DNA from 3 places in the Streptomyces sp. NBC_01497 genome. Region 1 is predicted to be linked to each of the others. Evidence: riboswitches for the same ligand, from Rfam matches in the RefSeq annotation. Region 1 holds a riboswitch; each other region holds the start of a gene.

Region 1 (10,365 bases):
GGGGCCGTCTGCGGCGGTACGGAAGCGGTGGTGGCGCGGGCCGTGGCCGCGCCCGCGATGCGGGTCGCCGGGCGCGAGCGTAGGTAGTAGGTCGTCTTCAGGCCCTGCCGCCAGGCGTACGCGTACATCGAGCTGAGTTTGCCGATGGTCGGTGTCTCCAGGAACAGGTTCAGCGACTGGGCCTGGTCGAGGTAGGGCGTACGGGCCGCCGCCAGGTCGATCAGCGCCCGCTGCGGCAGCTCCCACGCCGTGCGGTACAGCGCCCGCAGTCCGGCGGGCACCCCCTGGACGCCCGCCACCGAGCCGTTGGCGTCGCGCAGTTCCTGCCGGGTCGCCGCACTCCACAGCCCTAGCCGTTTGAGATCGGCCACCAGGTACGGGTTGACCTGGAGGAACTCGCCCGACAGCGTCTCGCGCTTGAACAGGTTGGAGACTTGCGGCTCGATGCACTCGTAGGCGCCCGCGATCGACGCGATGGTCGCGGTCGGGGCGATCGCGAGCAGCAGCGCGTTGCGCATCCCGGTCGTCGCGACGCGGGCACGCAGCGCCTGCCACCGCTCGGGCCAGTGGTGCGTGGTGGCGTAGTGGTCCGGGTGCAGCACACCGCGCGCCGCGCGGGTCTCCCGCCAGGCGGGCAACGGACCGTCCGCCGCGGCGAGGTCGCAGGACATCTCGTACGCGGTGAGCATGATCCGCTCCGCGATCCGGGTCGACAGTTCCCGGGCCGGGTCCGAGTCGAACGGCAGCCGCAGGGTGAAGAACACGTCCTGCAGGCCCATCACGCCCAGGGCGACCGGCCGCCAGCGGGAGTTGGACCGCCCGGCCTCCTCGGTCGGGTAGAAGTTCCGGTCAACGACGCGGTCGAGGAAGCGCACGGCGACGCGGACGGCCGCGTCGAGACGCACCCAGTCCAGGGCCGTGTCCACCCCGGCGTAAGGGCCGCTCGCGACGAACGCGCCCAGGTTGACCGAGCCGAGGTTGCACACGGCGGTCTCGGAGTCGTCCGTGACTTCGAGGATCTCGGTGCACAGGTTCGAGGAGTGGATGACCCGGCCCGGCTCCGCCGTCTGGTTGGCGGTGCGGTTCGCGGTGTCCTTGAAGGTCAGCCAGCCGTTGCCGGTCTGCGCGAGGGTGCGCATCATCCGGCCGTACAACTCCCGCGCGGGCAGCGACTTGCGGGCGAGACCGGCCTGCTCGGCGGCCAGGTACGCCGCGTCGAAGGCATCGCCCCACAGGTCGGTCAGCTCCGGCACGTCGGACGGCGAGAACAGCGACCAGTCCTCGTCGGCGGCGACCCGGCGCATGAACGCGTCCGGGATCCAGTGCGCCAGGTTCAGGTTGTGGGTGCGGCGGGCCTCCTCACCGGTGTTGTCCCGCAGTTCGAGGAACTCCTCGATGTCGGCGTGCCACGTCTCCAGGTAGACGGCGGCGGCGCCCTTGCGCCGGCCGCCCTGGTTCACGGCGGCGACGGAGGCGTCCAGGGTCCGCAGGAACGGGACGATGCCGTTCGACAGCCCGTTGGTGCCCCGGATCAGCGAACCACGCGCCCGCACCCGCGAGAACGGCAGCCCGATGCCGCCGGAGTGCTTCGAGAGCCGGGCCACCTGGTGGTATCGGGTGTAGATCGAGTCCAGTTCGTCCAGCGGCGAGTCCAGCAGGTAGCACGACGACATCTGCGGGTGGCTGGTGCCGGAGTTGAACAGCGTGGGGGAGGACGGCAGGTACTCCCGGCGCGACATCAGCCGGTACAGCTCCGCGACTTCGGCGAGCGCCGCCTCGGAGGTGTCCCGGGCGAGCCCGGCCGCCACCCGCAGCAGGAAGTGCTGGGGCGTCTCGATCACCCGGCGCGTCGTCGGATGGCGCAGCACGTAGCGCGTGTACACGGTCCGCAGGCCGAAGTACTCGAAACCGTCGTCCGCGTCCGGGTCCACCAACGCGTCCAGCGCCACCCGGTGGGCGGCGACGAACGCGGCGGTACGGTCCCCGATCAGCCCCTCGCGCAGGCCGACCGCGATCGACGCCGAGAACGACACGGCGCCCTCGCCCGCCGCTTCCTCCGTCACGGCGCGCGCCAGCAGCCGGGCCGCGAGGCGGCCGTACGCCGGGTCCTCGGGGATCAGCCCGGCGGCGGCCTCGGTCGCGAGGCCCCGCAGTTCGGCCGAGTCGGCGCGGGCGCTGCGGCCGCGCAGCGCGGCGGCGGCCACCCGCCCGGGCTCGACATCGGGCAGGTCGGCGCTGAGGTCGCCGAGGATCCTCAGCAGTCGCGCTGAGACGGGTTCCGCGGGTGCGATGGTCACGCTGAGAGCTCTCCTCGCTGGGCGGGCCAGGCGAGGCAGGGCGCGGCGACGGGGGCACCGGCCCGGGCAGGGCAGGGCACCACCGCGTCCACCGGCCCGCTCCACGAGACCCGGACGTCCTTGGCGGCCCCGGCACCGCGCCGGGGCGGCTGCCGTCAGGTACTCGGACTTGTGCGGGCGTGCCGGGGCACGCCGCGTACACCGTTGCGGGACAGTTCCGGAGTCACACCGGATTCCCCTGCGGCGGCAGCGGCATGAGCATACATCTGGGGGCGCAGCGCGCAACGACCACTAGATGTTGTGTCGCGTGGCGGTTCGCGTGCCGTGCCGTCGGCCCGCTGGGATATCGTTCGGAGCCGGAGGAGGTGCTTCCCGTGACCGCTCGCGACCCCGGGCCCGGCGCGTCCCGAGCGCTGCCTCGCGGTGCGGATGACGCCCGGGAACGAGCCGCCGGAGGACCGGACACGGGGGAGCGGGTGGGCTCCGCGCGGCGGGTGCGGCCCCTGGACGCGGCGCGTGCGGCCGAGGGTGTGTATGCCGCAACCGGGGTCCGGCTGACGGTCGAGGGGCCCTGCGGCGGCGGGGAGGTCGGGGCCGCGTACGTGCGGTGGCAGGACGGTCACCGGTCCGTGCTCACCTGGCGGCCGGACACCTCCGTGGCCGCTCTGCGCGCCGGACCGCTCGCCGTCTGCGAACTGCTGCGCGGCGACGGATTCCCGTGCCCCGCAACCGAATTGGCGGCCCGGACCGGTAACGCCGCGGTGATCGTCCAGGAGGTGCTGCCCGGCCGTGCCGTGCGGCGGTTCACCCGTACCGCCCTCGACCGGGCGCTCGCACTCAGCGAGTCGATGGCGGGCCGGCTGGCCGGCCGCCCGGACATCCCGCGGGTCGGCCTCCACCTCCAGGACGACGGCCCCGGCTTCTGTCTGCACGGGCCCCTGCGCGAGCACAGCCGGCGAACGGCCGCGCTGGAGCGGCGGGTACGTGCCGTCGCCGCGGGCCCCGGACCCCCGGACGACGCCGTGCACTTCGACTTCCATCCGGGCAACATGCTCGCCGCCCCCGACGGCTCGCTGAGCGGAGTGGTCGACTGGGACGGCGCCGGGCGGGGGGACCGGCGGCTCGACCTCGTCACCCTGCGCTTCGGACTCGAAGGACTGCAGTGCGAACCGGGCGTGGTGGAGCGCCTGGACGCCGTGCTCGACGCGCTGCCTCCCGCAGTCCTGCTGCCCCTGTGGGCCCACATGAGCCTGCGCCTCGCCGACTGGGCCGTCCGGCACCACGGCCCCGCCGACGTCGAGCGGTGGCTGGATCTCGCGCAGACCCGGCTGGGGCCCCTGGCCGTGTCCTGAGGGGCCGGGCCCGGCCGACGCGCTCCGGGCGCCCCGCGCGCCGGGGCCCGCCGGCGGCCCGTTCGGGTCCGCGACGCACGCGCCCGATACGGCAGGCTCGCGTCCCGGGGACCGGTCTAGGAGAACGCCAACGCGTAGACCAGCAGGTCCACTCCCGGGCGCGGCGACCAGTCGCGCGAGGGATCCCGGAGGAACCCGAGCCGCTCGTAGATCCGGTGCGCCGAGGTCATGCGGGCCTCCGTGGACAGCGCGACCCCCCGGTGGCCCGCCTCGCGCGCTCGCGTCAGGCAGGCGCGCACCAGCGCCTCGCCAACCCCGCGCCGGCGGGCCGCCGCCGCGACGACCAGCATCCGGAACTCCGCCTCGTCGGCCCGCGCGACCTCGGCCCAGGGGCCGCCGTCCCCCGCGTACGTCACCGCGCCGAGCAGGGTGCCGTCGGGGTCCGCCGCGACCAGCACCTCCGCCTCCCGCGCCCGTATCTCCACGGACCGCAACTGCTCTCCGTAGGGATTGTCCGGCGCCACCAGGCCCTCCCCGATGTACACGTCCACCGTCATCGCGCCGATGCGCGCGTACTCGCCCGGCTCCGCCCGCCTGATCGTGAAGTCCATGCCGTCCAGTGTGCGGGAGGGGTGTGACAGCGGGCCCGGGTGGGCGGCGGCGAAGAGACGCGGGAGGCCGGGGCGGTCCGGTGCCGGCGGCGCGGAGCCGCATCCACGCGAGCCGGCCCGCGCCGGGCGGCGCGGAGCTCCCCGAGCCGCGAGCCGGTCCGCTCCGGCGCACTCGGTACGCCTGGCCGGTGCGCCTCCCCGAAAGGGTGAACCAGCCTTCGAATACGGCGTGTTCCGGTGCGGCGGGCGGCACTGTGCGGTGGTGGGCGGGGCGGTGCCGTACCCGCCTGGAGCGCGGCGCAGGGCACAAAGGGCGGGGTGGGAGTGGGAAGACCGAAGGGGTCGCGGACGTCCGCGTTACGCGACCGGGCGCGTTACCGGTTCGACCGCACGCTGGCGCGCAGCACCGGCACCCTGATGGGCTGGCTGGTGATCACCTGCCTGGTCTTCGTGCTCCCGGTCAGCGCCGTACTGGTGTGGACGGACCCCACTTCGCCGCGGTCGCTGCCGGGCCGGCTGACGGCCGCGTGGCGGACCAGCGCGGAGACGCTGCGCCTGGGCACGGTGCCGGACACGCCGCTGGGCATGGTGCTGGCGGCTCTGCTCGGCACGGTCGCCCTGCTGTGCGTGTCCACCCTCGTCGGCGTGATCACCACGGGACTGACCGAGCGGATGGCGGAGTTGAGCCGTGGCCGGTCCACCGTCCTCGAACAGGGCCACGTCGTCGTGCTGGGCTGGTCGGACCAGGTGGCGACGGTGGTGGGTGAGTTGGTGGCCGCGCAGGCCGCGCACCGGCCCTCCGCCATCGTCGTGCTCGCCGACCGGGACAAGACCGAGATGGAGCGTGCGCTCGCGGCGAGGACCCGACCCGGCCGGCGTACCCGGATCATCTGCCGCAGCGGGCCCGCGAGCGATCCGGCCGTCCTCGCGGTGGTGAGCCCCCGCACCGCGCGCACGGTGCTCGTCCTGCCGTCCGGGGAGGCGACCGCCGACGCGGAGGTGCTGCGGATCCTGCTCGCCCTGCGAGCCGTTCTCGCCGACGGGCCGGTCGGGCCAGGCGGGCCGGTCGGATCGGGCGGGCCGGGCGGGCCGGTCGGATCGGGCGGGCCGGGCGGGCCTGGTGTGTCGGACGGATCAGTCGGGCCGCCGGTGCTGGCGATGGTGCGGGACGACCGCTACCGCGCTCCGGCCCGGCTTGCGGCGGGCCCGCGCGGCACGGTCCTCCAGAGCGACACGGTCACGGCCCGGCTGATCGCCCAGTGCGCCGGGCGCCCCGGCCTCTCCCTCGTCCTGCGCGACCTGCTCGACTTCGCCGGCGACGAGTTCCACCTCGCCGATGCGACCGGCTTCCACGGCCGTCCCTTCGGCGCGACCCTGCTCGCCCACGCGGAGTCGTGCGTACTCGGCCTGCGCACGCCCCAGGGACGAACGCTGCTGAATCCGCCCGCCGACACGGTCGTCGCGCCGGGCAGCAGCCTGATCGTCCTCGCCCAGGACGACGACACGACGCCGGTGGCGGACTGCCGGCACCTCGTCGACCGCTCGGCGATCACCTCGGGCCCGCCGAGCTCGGAGGCCGCCGCGCGCCTGCTGCTGCTGGGCTGGAACCGGCGGGCGCCCCTGGTCGTCGGCCAGTTGCGGCGCACGGCCCGGCCCGGTTCCGTGCTCGACGTGATCACGGACCAGGCCGTACCGGGCCCGAGGGAGCCGGCACCGGGGCCCGGGCCGGAACGGGCGCCGGAACCGGGGGCGGGCGCGCACGGCGGACCGGACACGGCCCCGCCGTCGCGGCCGGCCCCGGCGCCCGCGTCGGAGCCGGCCTCGGAGGTGGGGCCCGCGTCGGAGCCGGCCTCGGAGCCGGGGGACGCGGCGGCCGGCCAGCTGTGCGTGCGGTTCCACTCGGCCGCGCTGTCGCGGCCCGAAACCCTCCTCGGGCTCGACCTCGCCCCGTACGACGGCCTGGTGGTCCTCGGTCCCGATCCTGGTGAAGGGCCGGAGCGTCCCGACGACTGGACGCTGGTCACGCTGCTGGCCCTGCGGCTGCTGGAGGAGCGCACCGGGCGCGAGCTGGGCGTGGTCACCGAACTCACCGACGACCGCAACCGGCCGCTGGCGCCGGTCAATCCCGGCTCGGACGTCATCGTCAGCGGGCAGCTGACCGGACTGCTGATGGCGCAGATCGCGCAGAACCGGCATCTGGCGCCGGTGTTCGACGAGTTGTTCTCCGCCGAGGGCAGCACGGTCTGCCTGCGGGGGGCGGGGGCCTACGTCCGCCCGGGCCGGGAGGCCACCTTCGCCACCGTCGTGGCCGCCGCGCGCGACCGGGGCGAGTGCGCCATCGGCTACCGCCGTCACGACCGGCGGGCGATGGCGCCGGACCACGGGGTCCGGCTCAACCCGCACAAGGGCGAACGGCGTTCCTGGAGCGCGGAGGACGAGATCGTCGTCGTGGCGTCCGACACCGCCGACCCGGCCGTCCCCACGGCGCAGGCCGCCGCACCGGCCGCACCGGCCCACGCCCATGCCGCACCGGCCGGGCGGGCCGCCGTACCGGGGCAGAGCACGCAACCGCACGAGCCCCGTCCGGGCCCGGCCGACACGAGGGCGTGAGGCCCGCCCCGGGCGCGAAACGGCGGGCCGCCGGTTCCCCGGTGAGGGGGGACCGGCGGCCCGCCGCCGTACGTACCGCTACGAGCCTCGCGTACGGGGTCAGTTCACCGGCGCGGGCGGCAGCTCCACCACGACGTCCTTGTCGCCGGCGTCGGCCACGTAGTCGCTCGCCGTCGTCTCGTCCATGCCCTCCGGCGCCTTGAACGCCCTGAAGACGAACGTCAGGACGACCGCGACCACGACGTTCAGCACGAACGCGGTCATGCCGATGTAGCCGATCTGCCCGATGCCGGGGATCTCCGCGGACGAGCCGCCGAAGTGCTTCTGCGTCGGGCTCGCCACCCCGTAGGCGGCGAGCGTGCCGTACACCATGCCCGCCGCCCAGCCGACGAGCAGCGCCCAGCGGTGGAACCAGCGGGTGAACAGGCCACTGACGATCGCCGGCATGGTCTGGAGGATCCAGATACCGCCCAGCAGCTGGAAGTTGATCGCCACGGTCTGGTCCATGCCCAGCACGAAGACCAGCGCGCCGACCTTCACCAGCAGGGAGACCAGCTTGGAGACGCGGGTCTCCTGGGCGGGTGTCGCGTCGGGCTTGATGAAGTCGCGGTAGATGTTGCGCGTGAACAGGTTCGCCGCCGCGATCGACATGATCGCCGCCGGTACCAGCGCGCCGATGCCGATCGCCGCGAACGCCACGCCCGCGAACCAGCTCGGGAACATCTGCGCGAACAGGGTCGGGATCGCCAGCTGCCCGTTCGTCACCTTCACCCCGGCCGCGATCGCCATGAAGCCGAGGATCGCCAGCAGGCCCAGCATCAGCGAGTACAGCGGCAGCATGGTCGTGTTGCGCCGGATCACCTCACGGCTGCGGCTGGAGAGGGTCGCCGTGATGGAGTGCGGATACATGAACAGGGCGAGCGCCGAGCCCAGAGCCAGCGTCGCGTAACCCCACTGCCCGGTGGCCGCCGGCGCGAGGGCGCCCTTCGGCTTCCCGGTGGCCGGGTTCACCTGCGAGAAGGCGTGCGCGGCCTTGGCGAAGATGTCGTCGAAGCCGCCGAGCTTGATCGGGATGTAGATGATCGCGACCAGGATGACGATGTAGATCAGGCTGTCCTTGACGAACGCGATCAGCGCCGGGGCCCGCAGCCCGGACACGTACGTGTACGCGGCGAGCACGAGGAAGGCGATGAACAGCGGCAGGTCCTTGACGAACCAGTTGGTGTCCGCGCCACCGCCGATGCCCATCACGTCCAGGACGGCCTGGATGCCCACGAGCTGGAGCGCGATGTACGGCATGGTCGCGAGGATGCCGGTGACGGCGATCGCGAGCGAGAGGCCCTTCGAGCCGAACCGGCCGCGGACGAAGTCCGACGGCGTGACGTACCCGTGCCGGTGCGAGACCGACCACAGGCGCGGCAGGAACGTGAAGATCAGCGGGTACACGAGGATCGTGTACGGGACGGCGAAGAAGCCCGACGCGCCGGCGGCGTAGATCGCCGCGGGTACCGCGACGAACGTGTACGCCGTGTAGAGGTCGCCGCCGAGCAGGAACCAGGTCACCCAGGTGCCGAACGACCGGCCGCCCAGGCCCCATTCCTCCAGGCTGTTCTCGTTGGACGCCTTGCGCCAGCGTGCCGCGAGGAAGCCCAGGACGGTCACGGCGAGGAAGAAGAAGATGAAGACGCCGAGAGCGACGCCGTTGACACCGCCGTTCATCGTGCGGCACCTCCTTCACGCCCGGCGCGGGAGGCCGCGCGGGAACGCTGGTCGTGCTGCCAGAGCTTGTAGGCGGTCATCGTCAGTGCGGTGGTGATGAGCACCCACATCAGCTGGTACCAGTAGAAGAACGGGATCCCGATGAACGTCGGGTCGACCCGAGCGTAGGAACCCACCCAGAGCATGGCGACGAACGGGATCACCAGGCACACGCCGATGACGACGCGCAACGGCGTCACGGTCGGGGGCCGTTCGCCGCCCGCCGGGGTGTCGGGCTCCTGCGGAACTTCGGTCATGGGCTGCCGTCCCCCTTGCTTGATCAGCTGGTACTGCGGGGGCCATCCAATCGCGGGACAAGCGTCGCGTCACCCCCCGTCCGGGTATCGGAACGGCAACGGTCACCCGCGAGTCGACCAGCGGATCATCGGACAACCCCGGCGTGGCCCGCCGGGGGTCCGGTTCGGCGGTCTCTTTCAGAGCCGGCCGCGGCGGCCCCTCAGCCGGCCGGTCGTTCGAGCGTGGCAACGAACTTGTAGCGGTCGCCCCGGTAGACCGACCGCACCCACTCCACTGCCTCGCCCCGCTGGTCCACCGAATGACGCGAGAGCATCAGCATCGGCAGGCCGACGTCGGTGCCCAGCAGACCCGCCTCGCGCGGAGTGGCCAGCGAGGTCTCGATCGTCTCCTCGGCCCGGTCCAGGCGCACCCCGTAGACCTCGGCCAACGCCGTGTACAGAGAGGTGTACTTGACCAGTGAGCGGCGCAGCGCCGGGAACCTCTTCGCGGACAGGTGCGTGGTCTCGATCGCCATCGGCTCGCCGCTCGCGAGGCGCAGGCGTTCGATGCGCAGCACCCGGCCGCCGGTGGTGATCTCCAGCAGTCCGGCGAGGTTCTCGTCGGCCGTCACGTAGCCGATGTCCAGGAGCTGCGAGGTGGGTTCGAGGCCCTGCGCGCGCATGTCCTCGGTGTACGAGGTGAGTTGCAGGGCCTGCGAGACCTTGGGTTTCGCGACGAATGTGCCCTTGCCCTGGATGCGTTCGAGCCGGCCCTCGACCACCAGCTCCTGCAGTGCCTGGCGCACCGTGGTGCGGGAGGTGTCGAACTCGGCGGCGAGTGTGCGCTCCGGCGGTACGGGCGTGCCGGGCGGCATCGTCCGTGTCATGTCCAGCAGATGCCTCTTCAGGCGGTAATACTTTGGTACCCGGGCGGTGCGGGTGACGGCGGCGCCGCTACTCTCGGTCCCTGTGGTGCCGGTTCCCCCGTCCGCCATGACCTGCCTTCCCGGCTCCTGTGCTCCTGCCGTCACCGGCTCCTCCGTCTGTCGCGGCTCACATGGTGGCACGGCGCGGTGCTGGGACACGGCTCCGTGGTCGGGAGTTGGCCCGCGCTCCCTCAGGTGTCGGTCCGATAACGGACACGACAGCCCTTCTTATACACCCTTGACACCCCTAAAGGTCTAGGCCAAGCTCCCCGTACTGGTCTAAACCATTAAAGACCACGTCCCGGCCCGGGCAGCACGTGTCGTCAGTCTTCGCGGTGGGCGGGGGGTAGCGGGATTCCCTGAGGAGGGTGACGTGAAGCGGAAGCTCATAGGGGCGATCGGTGTCGCGGGGATCATGATCGGTGTCGCCGCGTGCGGCGGCTCCGGCGGCAGCGACAGCAAGGCGAGTGGTGGGGACGCCGGAAATACCATCACGGTGTGGTTGATGAGTGGTTCCAACCCTCCCAACTGGACGAAGCAGATCACCGCGGCGTACGAGAAGAAGTACCCCGGCA
Region 2 (10,365 bases), 5.3 Mb from region 1:
GGCCGACGCCCGGCCGCTGCCGGGCTTTAACGAGGCGATGGCCAGACCACCGGAGGCGCTGCGCGGCGTCGACCTGTCGATCGCCGCGGGTGAGACCCTCGCGCTCGTCGGGGAGACGGGAGCCGGGAAATCGACGGCTCTCAAGCTGCTGGCCCGCTTCTACGACCCGGTGACCGGCAGCATCCAGGTCGACGGCCATGACCTGCGCACACTGGACACACCCTGGTTCCGGGCGCAGCTCGGCTACGTACCCCAGGAGGCGTTCCTGTTCACCGGCACGCTGCGCGACAACATCGCCTACGGGCGCCCCGACGCCACCGACGCGCGGGTCGAAGCAGCCGCGCGAGCGGTGGGAGCGCACGAGTTCATCGCCGCTCTGCCCGGCGGTTACCACCACCAGGTCGCCGAACGGGGTCGCTCCCTTTCGGCCGGACAACGGCAACTGATAGCGCTGGCCCGCGCCGAACTCGTCGATCCCGTGATCCTGCTGCTCGACGAGGCCACCTCCAACCTCGACCTCGCCACAGAGGCCCGCGTGACGGAGGCGATGCAGCGCGTGGCGCGGGACCGCACCACGATCGTGATCGCCCACCGGCTCCAGACCGCCCGTGCGGCCGACCGCATCGCGGTCCTCGGCGACGGTCGCGTACAGCAGATCGGCAGTCACGACGAACTGCTCTCCCGCGGTGGCCCCTACGCCCGGATGTGGAAGGCCTTCGAACTGCTCGGCGGGGACAGGCCGGCACCGCCGGCCGCCGACCGGGCCGCCCGGTAGCCGGCCCCCTCGCTGACCAAGGACACAGGTCATGACCTGACCGGCATCGACCCCGTACCGTCACTGACAGTGTTCAGGCCGGGACCACTCCTCCCACGACTGTCTCCCCGGGGCCCTGGCGGTCCCGCACGGGGCACGGACCCCGCGGGCGCGAGGGGGTCCCGAAGGCGATGAGGACACCGACGGGACATCGCCCGGACCGGGGCCGTCGCAGCACGCCAGCCGTGAGGCACGGCGGATCCCGCGGCCGGGCCCGGTGGCGGAGGTCTTCCCGGGCCCCGCCCCCCGGGCAGGCCGGATCGCCGTCTCCTTTCGCGTCCCACGTTCCGAGCGGTGCTGCCCAAGACGCGCCGCGCCGTCTAGGCTGGACCATGCAGCTGGTTCGCCCTGCCCGCCAGGCAGACGCGTCGTAAGAGGGAACCCGGTGGGAATCCGGGACTGCCCCGCAGCGGTGAGCGGGAACGACCGCCGTCATCAGCACTGGGCCTGAAGGTACGGGCCTGGGAAGCGACGGCCAGTAGATGTCCTCCCCCGGGAGGGCGTGCCCGCGAGTCCGAAGACCTGCCAACTGCCCGCGTGCGGAGCCAGCCTCGTACGCGGACCTCCCGGTGACCTCGTGGGCGGGTCGGCGTACGCACCGGACGGAGCATCGCGCCGACAGCGCGCGTGGACCGTCCGGTCTGTCCTCCCTTCGCCTCCGTATCCCCTCGCCGGGATCCTCAGGAGTCATCTCGCGAAGGAGATTTCCGTGACCAGCAAGTCCGCAGCCGCGGCAGCACGGGCCACCGTGTACGGCTACCCCCGTCAGGGACAGAACCGAGAACTGAAAAAGGCCATCGAAGGCTACTGGAAAGGCCGCGTCACCCCGGACGGCCTTCTGGCGACCGCCGCCGAACTCCGCCGTGACAACTGGCGGCACCTGGCCGAGGCCGGCGTCGACGAGGTTCCGACGGGCGACTTCTCGTACTACGACCACGTCCTTGACACCACGGTGATGGTCGGCGCGATCCCCGAGCGCCACCGGGACGCCGTCACCGCCGATCCGCTCGGCGGTTACTTCGCGATGGCACGCGGGACGCAGGACGTCGCGCCGCTGGAGATGACCAAGTGGTTCGACACCAACTACCACTATCTGGTGCCCGAGCTGGGCCCCGGCACCGTGTTCACGGCCGACTCGGCCAAGCAGGTCACCGAACTCAGGGAAGCCCTCTCGCTGGGCCTTGCCGCCCGTCCGGCCCTGGTCGGTCCTGTCACCTATCTCCTGCTCGCCAAGCCCGCCCCCGGTGTGCCCGGCGACTTCGACCCGCTCACTCTGCTCGACCGGCTGCTCCCGGTGTACGCCGACGTCCTCGCCGACCTGTACGCCGCGGGCGCCGAGTGGGTGCAGCTGGACGAGCCGGCCCTCGTCCAGGACCGCACCCCGGCCGAGCTGAATGCCGCCGCACGCGCCTACCGGGATCTCGGGGCACTCACCGACCGGCCGAAGATGCTGGTCGCCTCCTACTTCGACCGTCTCGGGGACGCGCTGCCGGTGCTGGCCAAAGCACCGGTCGAGGGACTGGCGGTGGACTTCACCGGGCCCGCGGCGGCCAACCTCGACGCCCTCGCGGCGGTCGGGGGCCTGCCCGGCAAGCGTCTGGTCGCCGGAGTGGTCAACGGTCGCAACATCTGGGCCAACGACCTGACGAAGTCCCTCGCCACCCTCGGCACGCTGCTCGGTCTCGCCGACCGGGTCGACGTGTCGGCGTCCTGCTCCCTGCTGCACGTCCCGCTGGACACGGCGGCGGAACGGGACATCGCACCGCAGATCCTGCGCTGGCTGGCATTCGCCCGGCAGAAGACCGCGGAGATCGTCACGCTCGCCACGGGCCTGTCCCTCGGCACCGGGGCGATCACCGCGGAACTCGCCGCGAACCGCGCCGCCCTCGCGTCCCGGGCCGAATCCCCCGTCACCCGGGACCCGGCCGTCCGCGCCCGCGCCGCGGCCGTGACCGAGGCCGACGCCCACCGCTCCCAGCCGTACCCCCAGCGGGCCACGGCCCAGCGCGCGCACCTCGGCCTGCCCCTCCTGCCCACGACCACGATCGGCTCGTTCCCGCAGACCGCGGAACTGCGCGGCGCCCGTGCCGACCTTCGCGCGGGGCGCATCGACACCGCCGGATACGAGGAGCGCATCAGGACCGAGATCCAGGACGTCATCTCCTTCCAGGAGAGGACGGGCCTGGACGTCCTGGTGCACGGCGAGCCCGAGCGCAACGACATGGTCCAGTACTTCGCCGAGCAACTGACCGGCTACCTCGCCACCCGGCACGGCTGGGTGCAGTCGTACGGCACCCGCTACGTCCGGCCGCCGATCCTGGTCGGTGACATCTCCCGGCCGGAGCCGATGACCGTGCGCTGGACAGCCCACGCGCAGTCCCTGACCGATCGACCGGTCAAGGGCATGCTCACGGGTCCGGTCACCATGCTCGCGTGGTCCTTCGTCCGCGACGACCTGCCTCTCGGCGACACGGCACGGCAGGTCGCCCTGGCCCTGCGCGACGAGGTGGACGACCTGGAGGCGGCCGGCACCTCCGTCGTCCAGGTGGACGAGCCCGCGCTGCGGGAGACGCTCCCGCTGCGGGCCGCGGACCGCGCCGCCTACCTGGCGTGGGCCACGGAGGCGTTCCGGCTCACGACCGGTGGGGCGCGAGCGGAAACCCAGATCCACACCCACATGTGCTACGCGGAGTTCGGCGACATCGTCCAGGCGATCGACGACCTCGACGCCGACGTCATCAGCCTGGAGGCCGCCCGCTCCCACATGCAAGTCGCGCACGAACTCGCCACGCACGGCTACCCGCGTGAAGCCGGGCCAGGGGTGTACGACATCCATTCGCCACGCGTTCCGAGCGCCGAGGAAGCCGCCGACCTGCTCCGCACCGGGCTGAAGGCCATTCCCGCCGACAGGCTCTGGGTCAACCCCGACTGCGGTCTGAAGACGCGAGGCTGGCCCGAGACCCGCGCCTCACTGGAGAACATCGTCAGCGCGACCCGCACGGTACGAAACGAGCTCGCCTCTTCCTGACCGGGAGTCGCGCGCGGCCGGGGCGTCCAGCGGCGGCCCCGGCCGCGCGCGACGGGCATCGGACCTCAGGAGAGAGGCGCGAGGGGCCCATAGGCGCAGCGCACGCCACGGGAGATCGTGGGGGACAGCGCGTGTGATCGCATCGCACCCGCGCGACGTCGGGGGTTGCCTCACCGTGCGCAGGCAGCCCGGGCGCCGGCTGCTGATCGCACTGGACCAGGGGGCTCACGAGGGTCACAGGGGTCGACTCGGCCGTCCCCGCAGCGTGTACGCCGATGCCTCACGCGACGACGAACAGCCCGGCTCATGACCTCCGGCCGCGACACGCGAGCCACCGTTCTCGTGAGCGCTTCCGTCCTGCTGGAAGGAGCGGGCTCCGGGCCGGCGCCGGTCCTGCTGCACGTGGCACGCGGCAAAACACCGGCGGAGAGCCGAAGCGGTTATTGGAAAGGGCACCTTCAGGGCGCTGTCCCGGTGCATCTCAGCACCGAGTTGGCCGCGCCCCCCACCCCCGGCTTCGGGCCGCGGCCCGCTGCCCGATCCGGGCCGGCTCCAAGACGATCTGCGCCGTTGGGGCGTGCGGAAGGGCTCTCCCGTCGTGGTCTACGACGACGAGGGCGGCCGGGCCGCGGGACGGGCGTGGTGGGTCCTGCGCTGGGCCGGGATCGACGGTGTCCGGCTCCTGGACGGGGGGCTCGCCGCCTGGCGCAGGATCGGAGGACCTCTGACCACGGACGTACCGGATCCCGCACACGGGGACGCGGTCGTCGAGCCGGGCCGCCTCCCCGTCCTGGACGCGGCGGACGCGGCCCGACTGGCCCGTCAGGGGCTGCTCCTGGACGCGCGTACCGCGGCCCAGTACAGGGGGGATCCCGGGGCGGGGGACGACTCGCCCGCCGGCCACATCCCCGGGGCGATCAACGCTCCCACCGCCGGGAACCTCGACGCCGACGGCGACTTCGCCGATGGGGAGACGCTGCGTGCGCGCTTTCACGCGCTGGGCGCGGACGATACCCGAAGCGTCGGCGTGTACTGCGGTGGGGGCGTTGCCGCCGCGCACGAGATCGCCGCCCTTGCCGCCATCGGTATCAACGCGGCGCTCTATCCCGGCTCTTGGTCGGCCTGGGTCACCGATTCCACCCGCCCTGTCGCCGTGGGTCCAGAACCGGGCTGAGAGGATTCCCCGGGTCCCGGAGAACCTGGGCTTCCCAGAAGAGTGCGGCGGTCGTCCGAGTCCGGCATGACGACGGGCAGCCCGCCCGCCCAGGAGAGACGGATGAGGTACGCACGTGAGTGACCCGGCCGCGGCTGCCACTGGTCCGTACACGAAGGAGAGCAGCGCGGCCGCCACGCGGCTGGGCAGCGGTTTCCTGCTCTGGCTGACCGGGTTGGCCGGCAGTCTGCTCGGCGACGCCGTTCTGTACTTCGCACTCGGCTGGGTCGCGTCCTCCTTCGGGGGCGGGTCCGCGGGTGCCGTCCTGACCGCGGTGATCGTGCCGCGGTCGGTCCTGCTGCTCTTCGGTGGCGCGATCGCCGACCGCCGTGGGGCCAGGCAGGTCATGATGGCCGGTGACGCGGTGATGATCCTGGTGACGCTGACCGCGGCCCTGGTCTCCGCCGGGCATCACGCGTCCGTGTGGCTGCTGATCGCGATCGCCCTGTGCGTCGGCACCGTCGACGCCTTCTACCTGCCCGCTTCGAGTTCCATGCCCCGCCGGCTGGTGGCGGATCAGGCGGTACCCAGGGCCCTGGCCGCCCGCCAGGTCGTCGGCAGGGTCGTGGCGTTGTGCGGAGCGCCGATCGGGGGCTTCGTCGTCGGTCTCAGCGGCCTCGACGGCGCTCTCCTCCTCGACGCGGTGACCTTCACCCTGATGCTCGTCGTGCTCTTCTTCGTCCGGGTTCCCGGCCGGATCGAGCAGACCCCCGAGAAAGGCATCTTCCAGGAGATGGGCCGTGGCGTCCGACTGGTGGCCCAAGAGCCCCTGTTGCGCGCGACCATGGCGCTGATCGCCGTGTCGGCGGGTCTCCTCCTGCCGGTCACAGCCCTCATGGTGCCGCTGCTGGCCCGTCAGGCCCACTGGGACGCGAGGACCGCGGGCCTGGTGATCGGGGCCTTCAGTGCTTCCAGCGTCCTGGTCGCCGTCGTGGCACTCTCCCGCGGCACCGCTCGGAGAACGGGCCTGTGCAGCGCGCTCGGACTGCTGATCGCGGGACTGGGAGTGGGTCTTCTCGCCCTGACCGGATCGTTGGTCGTCTGCGTGGCCGGAAGCACCGTAGCGGGTCTGGGCACGGGACTGTTCAGCACCCATATCGGTCCTCTGGTACTGCGCTCCGCGCCCGAGGCGTACATGTCGCGCGTGCAGTCGATCAATATCCTGGTCCAGACCCTCCCGCTGGTCGTGAGCAACAATCTGCTCGGGTTCTGGTCGGACTTCGCCGGCGCCCGGCAGACCACACTGATCTGCGCGGTGGTGACCGTCGCCGCCGGAATCCACGGCTGCCTCAGCCCCACCCTGCGGTCCGTCACCTTCGACTGAGGAGCGCCGGTGCCATCATGAACAGTGCTTCATCCATACCGGCGGCGGCATGGCGCGCTGCCACGTGGCTCTGCTCTCCGGCGTCGACGGCCACTCCGTCACCAGGCGACCAGAACCTGGTGGTGTCGTGGTCACCGAAGTGGCCGGCCCTCTTCAGGACAGCGCGGAAGGGCACCTGAACAGGTTCTTTGCCTGATCGGCACCCTTCACGGCTCCCCTTCGGACCACGCAGCGGGATACACGGGAACTCCCGTCACTCGCCGCCGCCCCGGTCAAGCGGGCGCGTGCGCGCCCCTTCGGGTGGCGAGAGCACTCACCGATCGGTGAGCAGGCCCATGCGCAGGGTCTTGACGGCGCGGGTGATGAGGCGTGAGACGTGCATCTGCGAGTAGCCCAGTTCCTCACCGATCTGGGACTGCGTCATCTCCTGACCGAAGCGCATCCGCAGGATCCGCTGCTCACGCTCGGGCAGCTCGGCGACCAGGGGCGCGAGCGAGGTGAGGTCCTCTACGAGCTCCATGCCCGGGTCGATGCTGCCGGTGAAGTCGGCGAGGCTGGTGTTGCGGCCACGGGCAGCGTCGCCGTTGTCGTAGGGCATGTCGAGGGAGTCGGTGTTGTAGCCGTTGGCGGCGATGATCCCGTCGAGGATCTCCTCCTGCGGCCGGTCCAGGTGCGTCGCGAGTTCGGCGACGGTCGGGTCCCGGTCCAGGCGCGCGTGGAGGGCGTCGCGGGCCTTGGCGAGTTCGCTGCGCAGTTCCTGCAGACGGCGGGGGACGTGGACGTCCCAGCTGGTGTCGCGGAAGAACCGCTTGATCTCCCCGACGATGTAGGGGATCGCGAAGGTGGCGAACTCGTTCTCGCGAGAGAGGTCGAAGCGGTCGATGGCCTTGATCAGGCCGATCATGCCGACCTGGATCACGTCCTCCATCTGGTCCCTGCGGTGGAAACGGCGCGCAGCGAAGTGGACCAGGGACATGTTCATCTCGACGAGGGTGTTGCGCGCGTACGCGTACTCACGCGTCCCCTCCTCCACGCTCTGCAACCGGTCGAAGAACACCTTCGACAGGGCCCTCGCGTCCTTCGGCGCCACCGCCTGGGGGTCCTCGACCCACGGCAGCTCACCCACCCGCTCGGAGACGGACAGGGCGGCAGAAGCGGTGAGGACGGGGCCAGCAGTCATACGGGAGGACCTCCAGTTGCCAGGGTTGGCAGTGAACCGCGTTCCCCTGAATGGGCCGGCCAACCTCAGGCCGATCCGCTGCCGCGCTTCGCGGCCCACGGGCCGGTCCGGATCAGGGACGGGAACCGCGGGTCAACCGGACCCGCTCACGGTACGGCCCGGGTTGTACGGCCCCGACGTCGCGCGGATGGCACCTGCGGTTCCTCCGGCGCGCGGCGGCCTGCGGGTCGGCGGCGCGACGCGGGCCGGCAGCCGTTCCTGACGGTTCACAACCTCCGCGAAGGACATCGCGCGCCTGTCCCCCGCCGCCCGTCGAGTGCGGATGCCGGAGACATCGATGCCGGTGGCGCCCACGGCGAAGGCAACGGCCTCACCGCTCCGCCGATCGCGTGGCGGGAACGGTGAGCGCGGTGAGTGCGAGTCCTTCGGCGATCAGCCACCGGCCGTCGAGGCAGTCGGGCCGGTGACCCGCCGGCACGGGATGCGGGGCCAGGACCTTCCTCCGCATCAGGAGCGATAAAAAGCGAACGCCGACCCGGACGCGCCAGCGGTGATCCGGCACCCCCGCGGAGCCCGTTCAGCCGGGAAGGGCGGCCCGGGGAGGGGCTATCCCCGGGACCCGGGCCCCGCCAACTTCTTGACCACGACGTCGATCGCCCTCATATACCGCTCGGCCTCACCGCACTGATCCTGTCCCGACGGCCGAGTGCTCTCACTCTGTGCGACGAGCCTGAAGATCAGCGCACGGATCACCATCTGCTGCCAGTCGGGACGATCACTCATCCGCGCCGGCAGGTCGGGCGGAAGGTCGAACCACAGCAGGCCGTCCGCCACGACGACGGCCTCGGCGAACACCGGAGGCCGCCAGTACGGCGAAAAGTCGATCACGGCGGGCTCGGCGTCCGCGGCGAAAAGCACATTGCCGGTGAGGTCGCCGTGAATGAGCTGGGCCGCGTCCTGCTCAACCGGCCGCCTCAGCTCCAGCAGCGCCGAATACGGCGAGTCGAGGTCGTCGGTCACGTCGATGCCCCGTTCGCCCCACGCGACCCGGTCGGCCACGGCCCAGGGATGGGTGCGGTGATCCAGGAAGTCGGGCCGGGGCAGGTGTCGCAGGGCGGCGTGAAAAGCCCGCCCGGCGCTGAGCACACCGCTCCACTGTCCCCGCGGACCAGGCTCGCCCGTCAGGAACTCGCCGGCGGTCCAGCCGTCCACGAGGCTCCGCCCGTCCGTGGCACGGAGCGGCCGCGGTACGCGGAATCCCCTGCCTGGCGCCAGTGTCTCGAACAGGGAAGCAGCCCACTCGACCTCGTCCCCGGCTCCCTCGGCGGGCTTGAAGACAAACCCACCGACAAGAACACTTCTTCCTTGCCCACCGGGCAGCGGGACAGGGGCGCCCCGCACACCGAAGGCATCGAGGACCGGACGGGGCGGAATGGTGTCCCTCTGCTGTTCAGTCACGACAGGCATCCTGCCGACACCGCCGTGCCGAGCGCAGCATCTTTTCGCCTCCCCGGCCTTCACCCGGGCCCACGTGGCCCGTCCGGATGAGACCGAGGCGCGCAGAAGAACCGAGCCGGAGGGCGGCACATGGCGCCGGCACACGCCAAGGAGCGGAACCTTGTCCAGCACACCACCCCGTATCAGCACTCTCGACGTCGGCGACGGCTCCGCAACGGTTGTGGAAGCGACCGCAGGCCGAGAAGGCCGTTAGGCGCGCAGGCACCGCGCGTTCGCCAGGCGCGCCTCGCTCCCCCGGCTCCCGGCTCGGCGACACACGTCCAGGTCAGGGCCGGACGGCGCCCTCACGCAGCGCCTGCACCGCTGCGGCGAAGGCGAGACCACCGTCCCCGAACGTCACTTGTGGCAACGGCGCGTCCGGAGTGGCGACCAGATGGTCCCGCAGCTCTTCCACTCGCTGCATCAGGATGCGTTCCTTGCCGGCCATGGCCTCGACGATGTGTGCGCGGTAGGTGTCGAGGTGTCTGCGGACGATTTCCGCGACGAGTTCGGGGCGGCGGGCGAACCCCTGGGTGTTCAGGGAACCCTGGGCGAGGTGGTAGCGCATCAGGGGAGCCGGTACGACGGCGATCCGCCATCCCCGGGAGGTCACCTTCAGGTAGTAGTCCCAGTCCTCGTAGTCCCCTCGCAGTTCCTCGCTGTATCCGCCGCACTCCTGCCAGCACGACCTGCGCAGCAGCGAGGACCCCGGGCAGTTGTTACGGGGCAGGAACTCGGTCAGGCCGCCCCCGGACGGCTTGACCACCCACTCGCCCGCGCCCCACGTCCGCAGCCAGCTCCCCGCGACGGCCAGCGACGGGTCCGCCTCCAGCAGTGAGACGGTCTCCTTGAGGTAGTCCGGTTCCATCCTGTCGTCGCTGTCGAGGACCATGACGTACGGGGTGCGAGCCTGTCGGATGCCGTGGTTGCGGGCCGCGGCCACGTGGCCGTGGGGCACGCGCAGGACGCGGACGCGTTCCGCGTCCAGGGAGGCGAGCACGTCCCGTGTGGCGGGGTCGTCGGAGGCGTCGTCGATCACCACGATCTCGGTGACATCGGGGTGGCTCTGTGCCAGGGCACTGTCGACGGCCCCACCGACGAAGACCCCGTCGTTGTGGCAGGGGATGACGACCGTGACGCCGGGGACCGACGCGTTCACCGGGACCTCCCGGACGCCGTCGCGGGGACAATGTCCACGCGGCCGCCGGGGGGCGCGGGCACCGACCAGCAGTCCCGGTCCGCGGGCAGGAGGATCTCGCCGAGGTCGTGCCCGAGGGCATCGGTCGTGTGAGCGCGGTGGTCGCCGGTG
Region 3 (10,365 bases), 3.8 Mb from region 1:
GTCCGCCGCCCTGAACCTCGTCGGCGCCTTCCTGTCGGTGGAGGTCGCCAAGACGATCTCCGGCGGGATCGTCAACGAGTCGGGCATCAGAACCCAGGTCATCTTCGCGGCCCTGGTCGGTGCCATCCTCTGGAACCTCGTCACCTGGCTGCTGGGACTCCCGTCGAGTTCGTCGCACGCCCTGTTCGGCGGCCTGATCGGCGCGGCCGTGATGTCCGCGGGCGCCTCGGCGGTCAACGGCGACGTGGTGATCACCAAGGTCCTCCTCCCCGCGGTCGCCGCCCCGGCGGTGGCCGGGCTCGCGGCGCTCGTCGCCGCCCGCCTGACCTTCCGCATCGGGCGGCACACGGGCGACGCGGCCACCGCGAAGGGCTACCGCGCGGGGCAGATCGCCTCCGCCGCGCTGGTCTCCCTCGCACACGGCACCAACGACGCGCAGAAGACGATGGGAGTGATCACGCTCGCGCTCGTCACCGGCGGCGTGATCGCTCCCGGCTCCAATCCGCCGGTCTGGGTCATCGTCTGCTCGGGTCTGGCGATCGCCCTCGGCACGTACATCGGCGGCTGGCGGATCATCCGCACCATGGGCACCGGCCTGACCGACCTGCGCCCGCAGCAGGGCTTCGCGGCGCAGACCAGCGCGGCGATCTCGATCCTCGCCTCCTCGCACCTCGGCTTCTCGCTCTCCACCACGCAGGTGTGCTCGGGCGCCGTGATGGGCGCGGGCCTCGGCCGCAAGGGCGGGGTGGTGCGCTGGTCGACCGCGTCGCGGATGGCGATCGCCTGGTGCCTGACGCTGCCGGCCGCCGCGCTGGTCGCGGCGGGCGCGGAGTTCGTCGCCGGGCAGGGTGCCTGGGGCATCGCGGTGGTGGCGGCCGTACTGGTGGCCGCCTCCACGGTCATCTGGCTGGCGGCCCGCCGACGGCCCGTCACCGCGCAGAGCGTGACGGCGAGCGGCATGACCACGCAGCCCGCCGGGGCCGCCGTGGCCGCGCCATCCGGTGCCGGCGCCCGAGAGCAGGACGGGGACCTCAGCGCGACCATCCCCGCGCCCGCGCCGGCCGCCGCCGCGCCCGCGCCTCCGCAGTCGGCCGCGGCATGAGCGGCCCGGCGGCGGGTGCGGCCCGCATCACCGCCTTCGCCCGCGAGGGACAGCCGAATCGGGCCGGGTGCGTGCACCGGGCCACCGTCAGGGACAAGGACAGGGACACGGCCGTATGAACATCGACTGGGCATCCGTCGGCAGTGTCTTCGGCGTCAGCCTGCTGGTGAGCGTGGCCCTGGTGGGCCTGTTCGCCCTGGGCACCGTGGGGCTCGCCAAGCAGGGCTCGGTGGTCGTCACATCCGCCGCGTACGCCTGCTTCGCCCTGTGCGCGGCGGCCGTCGCGTACGGGATCTTCCTGATCGTCGGCTGAGCGCTTCTCGCAGGACGGCCGAAGTCCCTCGCGTGCCCGGGCACGCGAGGGACTTCGGCGCGTCACGGGCCCGCCGGGTACGGGCGCCGGAGCGGCGCCGGTACCGAAGTGCCCGGCGCCGCCGGTCCGCGCGGGCGGGCCGCCCGGACACGGCGCGTGCGTGCCCGCCGGGAGCCCTTATGACGTGTCCGCCCGGGCCCGGGTGTGGCTCTTCGCACACTGCACCACCGCAGGTCAAGGGTGAGGTTGACGGGCGTTGTGGGGCGTGGTGGACTTCCGTGGCCATTACCGCGGCAGCAACAGAGGAAGCCGGTGCGAATCCGGCGCGGTCCCGCCACTGTCACCGGTGAGCGCCCCCGGGGCGCGCCGGGAGCCAGGAACTCTCGCCGCCGTGTTTCACGTCGAGCCGGGGCGCGGACCCTGAGTGAGGACACTGCCCCATGCCTGCCCGTGGCAGAGCCGTCAAGGACACCTTCGCGTTCGGCGCGGCCGCCGGGCTCGGCCTGATCGCCGACGCCGTGCTCGGTGATCCGCGCCGCGGCCATCCTGTCGCCGCCTTCGGGCGGTGCGCCGGCGCCGCGGAGCGGCTGCTGTGGCACGACGACCGGGGACGCGGGGCCCTGTTCACCGCCGTCTGCGTCGGGTCGGCCGCAGGCGCGGCCTCGCTGGCGGCCCGGGCACTGCGGGACCGGCGCACCGCCTCGCTCGCCCTGGGCGCGGCAGCCACCTGGGCCGTCGTCGGCGGCACCTCCCTCGCCCGCGAGGCCGCACTCATCGGCTCCGCCCTCACGGCCGGCGACGTCGAGGCGGCGCGTACCCGGCTGCCGCACCTGTGCGGGCGCGACCCCCAGGCCCTGGACGAGCGGCAACTCGCGCGGGCCGTCGTCGAGTCGGTCGCCGAGAACACCTCCGACGCGGTCGTCGGCGCGCTCGTGTGGGGCGCGCTCGCGGGTGTCCCGGGTCTCGTGGGCTTCCGCGCCGTGAACACGCTGGACGCGATGGTCGGCCACCGCTCGTCCCACTACCTGCGGTTCGGCTGGGCGTCGGCGCGCCTCGACGACGCCGTCGGATGGCCGGGCGCCCGGCTGACGGCCGCGCTCGCGGTCCTCGCGGGCGGCGCGCCGCGCCGTGCGCTGCGGGTCGTACGACGCGACGCGAGCCGCCACCCGAGTCCCAACGCGGGCCCGGTCGAGGCGTCGTTCGCGGGCGCGCTGGGCGTACGGCTCGGCGGGACACTGGCCTACGGCGGGCGGGTGGAGCAGCGGCCGGTGCTGGGCGAGGGGCTGCGCGAAGTGGAGGTCCCGGACGTCGAGCGGGCGGTACGCCTGTCGCGGCGCGTGACCTGGCTCGCACTCGCGGCGTGTGTGACGGGGCGGCTGGCATGGGGAGCCATACGGGGATCGCTGGCGGGAAGCGCGCGGGAACCCGTGCGGCGATCGGGGTGGGCGACGGCGTGGCGGAGCGGGGAGGTACGGCGGTGACAGGGGTGACGGGTCTGCCCGGTGGCGCGCCCGACGGCGCCCGGGGAGCGCGGGGCGGCTCGGGACGGGGCGGCTCGGGACGGGGCGGTGGTCTGCTGGTCGCGGGCACGACCTCGGACGCGGGCAAGAGCGTGGTGACGGCCGGCATCGTGCGCTGGCTCGCGCGGCAGGGCATGAAGGTGGCGCCGTTCAAGGGCCAGAACATGTCACTGAATTCGTTCGTCACACGTGAGGGCGCGGAGATCGGCCGCGCGCAGGCGATGCAGGCACGGGCCGCCGGCGTCGAGCCGACCGCCCTGATGAATCCGGTGCTGCTGAAGCCGGGTGGCGAGTCGAGCAGCCAAGTGGTGCTGATGGGGCGGCCGGTGGGCGAGCTGAGCGCGCGCGGCTACCACGGAGGACGCCAGGAGGCGCTGCTCGGCACGGTGCTGGAGTGCCTGGCGGAGCTGCGGGCGACCTACGACGCGGTGATATGCGAAGGCGCCGGCAGCCCGGCCGAGATCAACCTGCGCCGTACGGACATCGTGAACATGGGCATCGCGCGGGCCGCGCGGCTGCCGGTGGTGGTGGTCGGCGACATCGACCGCGGCGGGGTGTTCGCGTCGTTCTTCGGTACGACGGCGCTGCTCAGCCGGGAGGACCAGTCGCTCGTCGCGGGCTACCTGGTGAACAAGTTCCGGGGGGACGTGTCGCTGCTGACGCCGGGACTGGACATGCTGAAGGAACTCACGGGGCGGCCCACGTACGGGGTCCTGCCCTGGCGCGAGGGGCTCGGCATCGACGAGGAGGACGGCGGTCTCGGCGTCCGCGCGAGCGGGTCCGCCCTGCCGCCCGTCGGCGACGAGGTGCTGCGCGTCGCCGTGTGCGCGCTTCCGCTGATGTCGAACTTCACCGACGTCGACGCGCTGGCCGCGGAACCGGGCGTACGCGTGCGGTTCGTGGACCGCGTGGACGAGGCGGCCGACGCGGACCTGCTGGTGGTACCGGGCACGCGCGGCACGGTCCGCGCGCTGGCCTGGCTGCGCGAGCGCGGTTTCGCCCACGAGCTGGCCCGGCGGGCGGCCGAGGGGCGACCGGTGCTCGGGATCTGCGGCGGGTACCAGGTGCTCGGCGAACGGATCGAGGACGACGTCGAGTCGCGGGCGGGGGCCGTACCGGGCCTCGGTCTGCTGCCGGTACGGGTGCGCTTCGCGGCGGACAAGACGCTGGCGCGGCCGGTGGGGACCGCACTCGGCGAGCGGGTCGAGGGCTACGAGATCCACCACGGGGTGGCGTCGGTCGGCGGCGGCGAGCCGTTCGTGACGCCCGGCCCCGCGGGCGGCCAGGACCCGGACGGCTGCGTCGTCGGCGCGGTCCGGGGCACGCACTGGCACGGGGTCCTGGAGAACGACGCGTTCCGGCGCGCGTACCTGACACGGGTGGCGCGCGAGGCCGGCCGGCGCTTCGTAGTGGCGCCGGACACCGAGTTCGGGGTGCTGCGCGAGGCACAGCTGGACCGGCTCGCGGACCTGGTGGAGGAGCACGCGGACACGGCCGCGCTGCTGCGGCTGATCGAGACGGGCGCGCCGCCGGGGCTCCCGTTCGTACCGCCGGGGGCGCCGTGTCAGATGCCGTGAGCACCCCCGCCGCCGCCCCCGGCCACGCGGCGCCCGCTTCCACGCCCCGAACGGCTCACGTAGCAAAGGAGATTCATGACCACCCCCTATCCCTTCACCGCCGTCGTCGGCATGGACGACCTCCGGCTCGCCCTGCTGCTCAACGCCGTCAGTCCCGCCGTCGGCGGTGTGCTGGTGCGGGGGGAGAAGGGAACCGCCAAGTCCACGGCCGTGCGGGCGCTTTCCGCGCTGCTGCCGGAGCTGAGCGTCGTCGCCGGGTGCCGGTTCTCCTGTGACCCGGCCGCTCCCGACCCGCAGTGCCCCGACGGCCCGCACGGCAACGAGCCCGCCGTGCACCGGCCTTCGCGCATGGTGGAGCTGCCCGTCGGCGCCTCCGAGGACCGGCTCGTCGGCGCGCTCGACATCGAGCGGGCGCTCGCGGAGGGGGTCAAGGCCTTCGAGCCGGGCCTGCTCGCCGACGCGCACCGGGGGGTGCTCTACGTCGACGAGGTCAACCTGCTCCACGACCACCTCGTCGACCTGCTGCTGGACGCCGCCGCCATGGGCGCCTCCTACGTCGAGCGGGAGGGCGTCTCGGTGCGGCACGCGGCCCGCTTCCTCCTCGTGGGCACCATGAACCCGGAGGAGGGCGAGCTGCGCCCGCAGCTGCTGGACCGGTTCGGGCTCACCGTCGAGGTCGCCGCGTCCCGGGAGCCCGACCTGCGGGTCGAGGTCGTACGCCGCCGGCTCGCCTACGACGACGACACGGAGGCCTTCGCGGCCCGGTGGGCGGACGAGGAGGGGGCGCTGCGGGAGCGGATCGTCGCGGCCCGGGCGCTGCTGCCGCGTGTCGTGCTGGGCGACGGGGCACTGCGCCGGATAGCCGCGACCTGCGCGGCGTTCGAGGTCGACGGGATGCGGGCGGACATCGTCATGGCCCGTACCGCGACCGCGCTCGCCGCGTGGGCCGGACGCGAGGAGGTCACCCCCGACGACGTGCGGCAGGCGGCTCTGCTCGCGCTGCCGCACCGGCGGCGCCGCAACCCGTTCGACGCGCCGGGCCTGGACGAGGACAAGCTCGACAGCACGCTCGACGAGTTCGACGACGACACCCCCGGGCCCGAACCGGAAGGACCGGGTCCCGAGGGGAACGACCCGGACGGCGACGGCGGGGACGACGGCCCGGACGGACCCGGCGGCGGCCCGGGACCGGACGGCCCGGGCTCCGGCGGCGCCCCGGCGCCCGAGGAGCCGGAGGCCGGACAGGATCCCGCGTCGGACGGCTCCCCCGACTCCCCGGAACCGGCGGGCAACGGTGTCCCCCGGCAGGGCTCCGCCCCGGCCGAACGCCCCGCCACCGGCGCCGGCGAACCCTTCCGGGCCCGCGTCCTCACCGTGCCCGGCCTCGGCGAGGGCGCGGCCGGACGCCGTTCCAGGGCGCGCACCGAACACGGCAGGACCACCGGGTCCCGGCGGCCCCGGGGCGCGCTGACCAAGCTGCACCTCGCCGCGACCGTGCAGGCCGCCGCGCCCCACCAGCGGGCCCGCGGCCGCGTCGGGCGGGGACTGCTCGTACGCCGCGACGACCTGCGGCAGGCGACCCGCGAGGGCCGTGAGGGCAACTTGGTGCTGTTCGTCGTGGACGCGTCCGGCTCGATGGCGGCCCGGCAGCGCATGGGCGCGGTCAAGGGCGCCGTGCTGTCGCTGCTCCTCGACGCCTACCAGCGCCGGGACAAGGTCGGCCTGATCACCTTCCGCGGCCGGGACGCGGCGCTCGCGCTGCCGCCCACCTCGTCCGTCGACGCGGCGGCGGCCCGCCTGGAGTCACTGCCGACGGGCGGCCGCACGCCGCTGGCGGCGGGGCTGCTGAAGGCGCACGACGTGCTGCGCGTGGAGCGGCTGCGGGACCCCGCGCGCCGCGCGCTGCTCGTCGTCGTCACCGACGGGCGCGCGACGGCGGCCGGCGGCGGGGCCGCCGTGGCGCAGGCCGCCCGGGCCGCCTCCCTGCACGCGGCGGAGGGCATCGCGTCGGTCGTCGTGGACTGCGAGTCGGGACCCGTACGGCTCGGTCTCGCCCGCTCGCTCGCGACCTCGCTCGGTGGCACCGCGGTGACGCTGGACGAACTGCGCGCGGACTCGATCGCGGGCCTCGTCAAGGACGTACGGGACGAACAGCACGCGCGTACCGCGCGGCACACCACCACCAACGAGCTGCGAAGGGTCGCCTGATGCCCCAGGGAAAGCCGGAGGCCGTCCCTGACGACGGCCTCACCACACGCCAGCGCCGCAACCGGGCGCTGGTCCTCGTCCACACGGGCCCGGGGAAGGGCAAGTCGACCGCGGCCTTCGGGCTCGCGCTGCGCGCCTGGACCCAGGGGTGGCCGATCGGGGTGTTCCAGTTCGTGAAGTCCGCGAAGTGGAAGGTCGGCGAGGAGAAGGCACTCACGACGCTCGGCGCGAGCGGCGAGGGCGGGAGTGTCGCCTGGCACAAGATGGGCGCGGGCTGGTCGTGGGTCCAGCGGGACAGCCAGCTCTCCAACGAGGAGGCGGCCCGCGAGGGCTGGGAGCAGGTCAAGCGCGACCTCGCGGCCGAGACGCACCGGCTGTACGTGCTGGACGAGTTCGCGTACCCGCTGCACTGGGGCTGGGTGGACACCGCCGAGGTGATCGAGGTCCTGCGGGACCGTCCCGGCACCCAGCACGTGGTGATCACGGGCCGCAACGCGCCGCAGGAGCTGATGGACTTCGCGGACCTCGTGACGGAGATGACGAAGGTGAAGCACCCGATGGACGCGGGCCAGAAGGGCCAGCGAGGCATCGAATGGTGACCTCGCGCGGTACTCGGAGAACCGCCGGGCCGGGGAGCGGGCCGCGCACCGCTGAGCGTCCCGGTGCGGGGGCCGGCGCGGCACTCCGCGTCGGGGGCCGGCACCGCGACCACCGCACTGGACGTCCGGCGGCGGGGGCCGCGCGATGACCGCCGTCGCCCGGCTGGTCATCGCCGCGCCCTCCTCGGGCAGCGGCAAGACCACCGTCGCCACCGGGCTGATGGCCGCGTTCTCCGAGCGCGGCCTGATCGTCTCGCCGCACAAGGTCGGCCCGGACTACATCGACGCCGGCTACCACGCGCTCGCCGTCTCCGGCGGCGGCCCGGTCCGGCGGCCCGGCCGCAACCTCGACGCGTACATGTGCGGGCCCGAGCTGATCGGTCCGCTGTTCGCGCACGGCTCCGCCGGCTGCGACCTCGCGGTCGTCGAGGGCGTGATGGGGCTGTACGACGGTGCGGCGGGCCTCGGCGAGCTCGCGTCGACCGCACACGTGGCCAAGCTGCTGCGCGCGCCGGTCGTGCTCGTGGTGGACGCGTCCTCGCAGTCGCGGTCCGTGGCGGCGCTGGTGCACGGATTCCTCTCGTTCGACCCGGACGTACGGGTCGGCGGGGTCATCCTGAACAAGGTCGGCAGCGACCGGCACGAACAGCTGCTGCGCGACGCCCTGGAGGACTGCGGGGTGCCCGTGCTGGGGGTGCTGCGCCGCTCGGACGGCGTGAACACGCCCTCGCGCCACCTCGGGCTCGTACCGGTCGCGGAACGGCACGCGGACGCGGTCGCGGCGACGCGTGCGCTCGCGGAGCACGTACGCGCCGGGTGCGACCTGGACGGCTTGCTGGCCCTCGCGCGCTCGGCGCCGCCGCTCGACGCGCGGGCCTGGGATCCGGTGGCGGCCGTCGGCGGCGAGGCCGTCACGGACCGGCGGCCGGTGGTCGCGGTCGCGGGCGGCTCGGCGTTCACGTTCTCGTACGCCGAGCAGACCGAACTGCTGACGGCGGCGGGCGCGGACGTCGTGTCCTTCGACCCGCTGCACGACGACGGGCTGCCGCCCGGCACCGCCGGCCTGGTGGTGGGCGGAGGCTTCCCCGAGGTGTTCGCGCCCGAACTGTCGGCCAACGACGAACTGCGGCGCGCGGTGGCCACACTGGCGCATTCGGGTGCGCCGGTCGCCGCGGAGTGCGCCGGGCTGCTGTATCTGGCGCGGTCGCTCGACGGGCGGCAGATGTGCGGGGTGCTGGACGCCGACGCGCGGATGACGGACCGGCTGACCCTCGGCTACCGGGAGGCCGTCGCCATCGGCGACAGCTCGATCGCGGAGGCCGGGGCGCGCACGCGCGGCCACGAGTTCCACCGCACGGTCCTGCAGCCGCGCGCGGGCACCTACCCGGCCTGGGGCTTTGTGCGCCCCGAGCGGCACATGGAGGGGTTCGTACGGCGCGGGGTGCACGCCAGCTACCTGCACACGCACTGGGCGGCCACACCGGAGTTCGCGGCCCGCTTCGTATCCCGCGCCGCGGCGTCGGCGAGCAGCCCGTGAGGGCGGCCCACGGGCTCCGGGGCACGGCGGGAGGCAGCGCGGTGGTGGACGGCAGGACAGGGCGGGTCCCTCGCCCGCTGAGGGGCCCGGGCGCGGGGACCTGCCGCCCGCTCGCGGGCCGGCCGGCCGGGACCGGGACCGTGGAGCGCGGGTGCCCGGCCCCCGACGCCGTGGAGCGCGGGTGCCCGGCCCCCGACGCCGTGGAGCGCGGGTGCTCAGCCCCCGACGCCGTGGAGCGCGGGTGCTCAGCCCCCGACGCCGTGGAGCGCGGGTGCTCAGCCCCCGACGCCCACCACCAGCCAGATGAACGCGACGCCCGCCACCGTGCACAGCAGCGTCGAGCGGGCCGGGTGCTCGTGGTGGGCCTCGGGGAGGATCTCGGCGGCCGCGAGGTAGAGCAGCGCGCCGCCGAAGAATCCCAGGTAGCTGCCGAGCACCTGCTCGGGGAGCCGGAAGAACAGCGTGGACGCGGCACCGACGACCGGTGCGACGGCGTCCGCGAACAGCATGGCGAGGGCCTTGCGGCGGGCGTTCCCGTACAGGCTGGTGATCGTGTACGTGTTGAACCCGTCGGCGAAGTCGTGGGCGATCACGGCGAGCGCGACCGCGGTGCCTATCGCGCCGCCTGCCTGGAAGGCCGCGCCGAGGGCGACGCCGTCCATCAGGCTGTGCCCGACCATGGCGGCCGCCGCCGTGAGGCCGAACTGCGGGACGCGCGGCGCGCCGGAGGGACCGCGGACCGGGGCGTGGCCCTCCACGTGGGGGTGGCTCCCGGTGCCGGGCGTCCCGGCGGTCCCCGCCGCATGAGCCGCGCCGGAGGCGGCCTCCGTCTCGTCACCGCCGTGGGAGGTCCTGCGGGTCGCGAGGAGCCGTTCGACCAGATGGGCGACGAGGAAGCCGCCGACGAACAGCAGGAGCGCCTGGGGGACGCCCAGCACCTCGTTGCCCGCGGCGGAGACCGCCTCGGGCAGCAGATCGAGGCCGACGACGCCGAGCATGAGCCCACCGGCGAGGCCGAGCACGAGATGCCGGCGGTCGGTGACGCGTTGCGCCGTCCAGCCGCCGAACAGCGTCATCAGGAACGCGCCGAGCGCGACGAACACCGCCATGAGCCCCTGCATAGCCGATCACTGCCGTCGAGCGCACATCCGCGGGCCCTCGGAGGCCCGGATCGGGGCCTGTCGTGACCAACCTCACGTTTGATGCGCCTTTCGGGGCACCTGACCTGACTGTCGGGATCGGCGCGCGGCCGGGCGTCCCGGCGGACGACGTGATCGCCCTGGTGGCGGACGCGCTGCTGGCGGCGGGGCTGCGGCCGGCCGCCGTTGCGGAGCTGGCCACCCTCGACACCCGGGTCGCCGAGCCGGGGCTGGTGGCCGCCGCGGCGCGGCTCGGCGTACCCCTGCGCGGCTACCCGGCCCGGGTGCTCGACGCGGTGCCCGTACCGCGTCCGGCCCAGGGCGTACGGGCCGCCGTCGGTACGGGCTCGGTCGCGGAGGCGGCGGCCCT

What was found. A riboswitch is a leader RNA that binds a small molecule or an ion and turns the genes downstream of it on or off. The one in region 1 is predicted to bind cobalamin.
Region 2: linked by a shared signal. The riboswitch ahead of metE (5-methyltetrahydropteroyltriglutamate--homocysteine S-methyltransferase) and the one ahead of OG310_RS11215 (ribonucleoside-diphosphate reductase subunit alpha) in region 1 are both predicted to bind cobalamin.
Region 3: linked by a shared signal. The riboswitch ahead of OG310_RS27070 (cobalamin biosynthesis protein) and the one ahead of OG310_RS11215 (ribonucleoside-diphosphate reductase subunit alpha) in region 1 are both predicted to bind cobalamin.

Annotation. Positions count from the first base shown of each region.
Region 1 covers NZ_CP109427.1:2,640,250-2,650,614, reverse strand. The annotation lists gene OG310_RS11215 (ribonucleoside-diphosphate reductase subunit alpha) at 1-2,297, opposite strand, end outside; cobalamin riboswitch at 2,435-2,560, opposite strand; gene OG310_RS11210 (phosphotransferase) at 2,672-3,649, shown strand; gene OG310_RS11205 (GNAT family N-acetyltransferase) at 3,766-4,260, opposite strand; gene OG310_RS11200 (CASTOR/POLLUX-related putative ion channel) at 4,585-6,870, shown strand; gene mctP (monocarboxylate uptake permease MctP) at 6,970-8,589, opposite strand; gene OG310_RS11190 (DUF3311 domain-containing protein) at 8,586-8,885, opposite strand; gene OG310_RS11185 (GntR family transcriptional regulator) at 9,086-9,859, opposite strand; gene OG310_RS11180 (extracellular solute-binding protein) at 10,164-10,365, shown strand, end outside.
Region 2 covers NZ_CP109427.1:7,935,925-7,946,289, reverse strand. The annotation lists gene OG310_RS33555 (ABC transporter ATP-binding protein) at 1-775, shown strand, start outside; cobalamin riboswitch at 1,137-1,358, shown strand; gene metE (5-methyltetrahydropteroyltriglutamate--homocysteine S-methyltransferase) at 1,524-3,842, shown strand; gene OG310_RS33545 (sulfurtransferase) at 4,420-5,016, shown strand; gene OG310_RS33540 (MFS transporter) at 5,132-6,379, shown strand; gene OG310_RS33535 (SigB/SigF/SigG family RNA polymerase sigma factor) at 6,693-7,559, opposite strand; gene OG310_RS33530 (hypothetical protein) at 7,930-8,067, opposite strand; gene OG310_RS33525 (aminoglycoside phosphotransferase) at 8,166-9,017, opposite strand; gene OG310_RS33520 (glycosyltransferase family 2 protein) at 9,343-10,215, opposite strand; gene OG310_RS33515 (alpha-galactosidase) at 10,212-10,365, opposite strand, start outside.
Region 3 covers NZ_CP109427.1:6,412,549-6,422,913, reverse strand. The annotation lists gene OG310_RS27080 (inorganic phosphate transporter) at 1-1,102, shown strand, start outside; gene OG310_RS27075 (hypothetical protein) at 1,218-1,415, shown strand; cobalamin riboswitch at 1,668-1,820, shown strand; gene OG310_RS27070 (cobalamin biosynthesis protein) at 1,856-2,896, shown strand; gene OG310_RS27065 (cobyric acid synthase) at 2,989-4,512, shown strand; gene OG310_RS27060 (putative cobaltochelatase) at 4,588-6,720, shown strand; gene cobO (cob(I)yrinic acid a,c-diamide adenosyltransferase) at 6,720-7,319, shown strand; gene OG310_RS27050 (cobyrinate a,c-diamide synthase) at 7,465-8,856, shown strand; gene OG310_RS27045 (ZIP family metal transporter) at 9,132-9,965, opposite strand; gene cobC (Rv2231c family pyridoxal phosphate-dependent protein CobC) at 10,040-10,365, shown strand, end outside.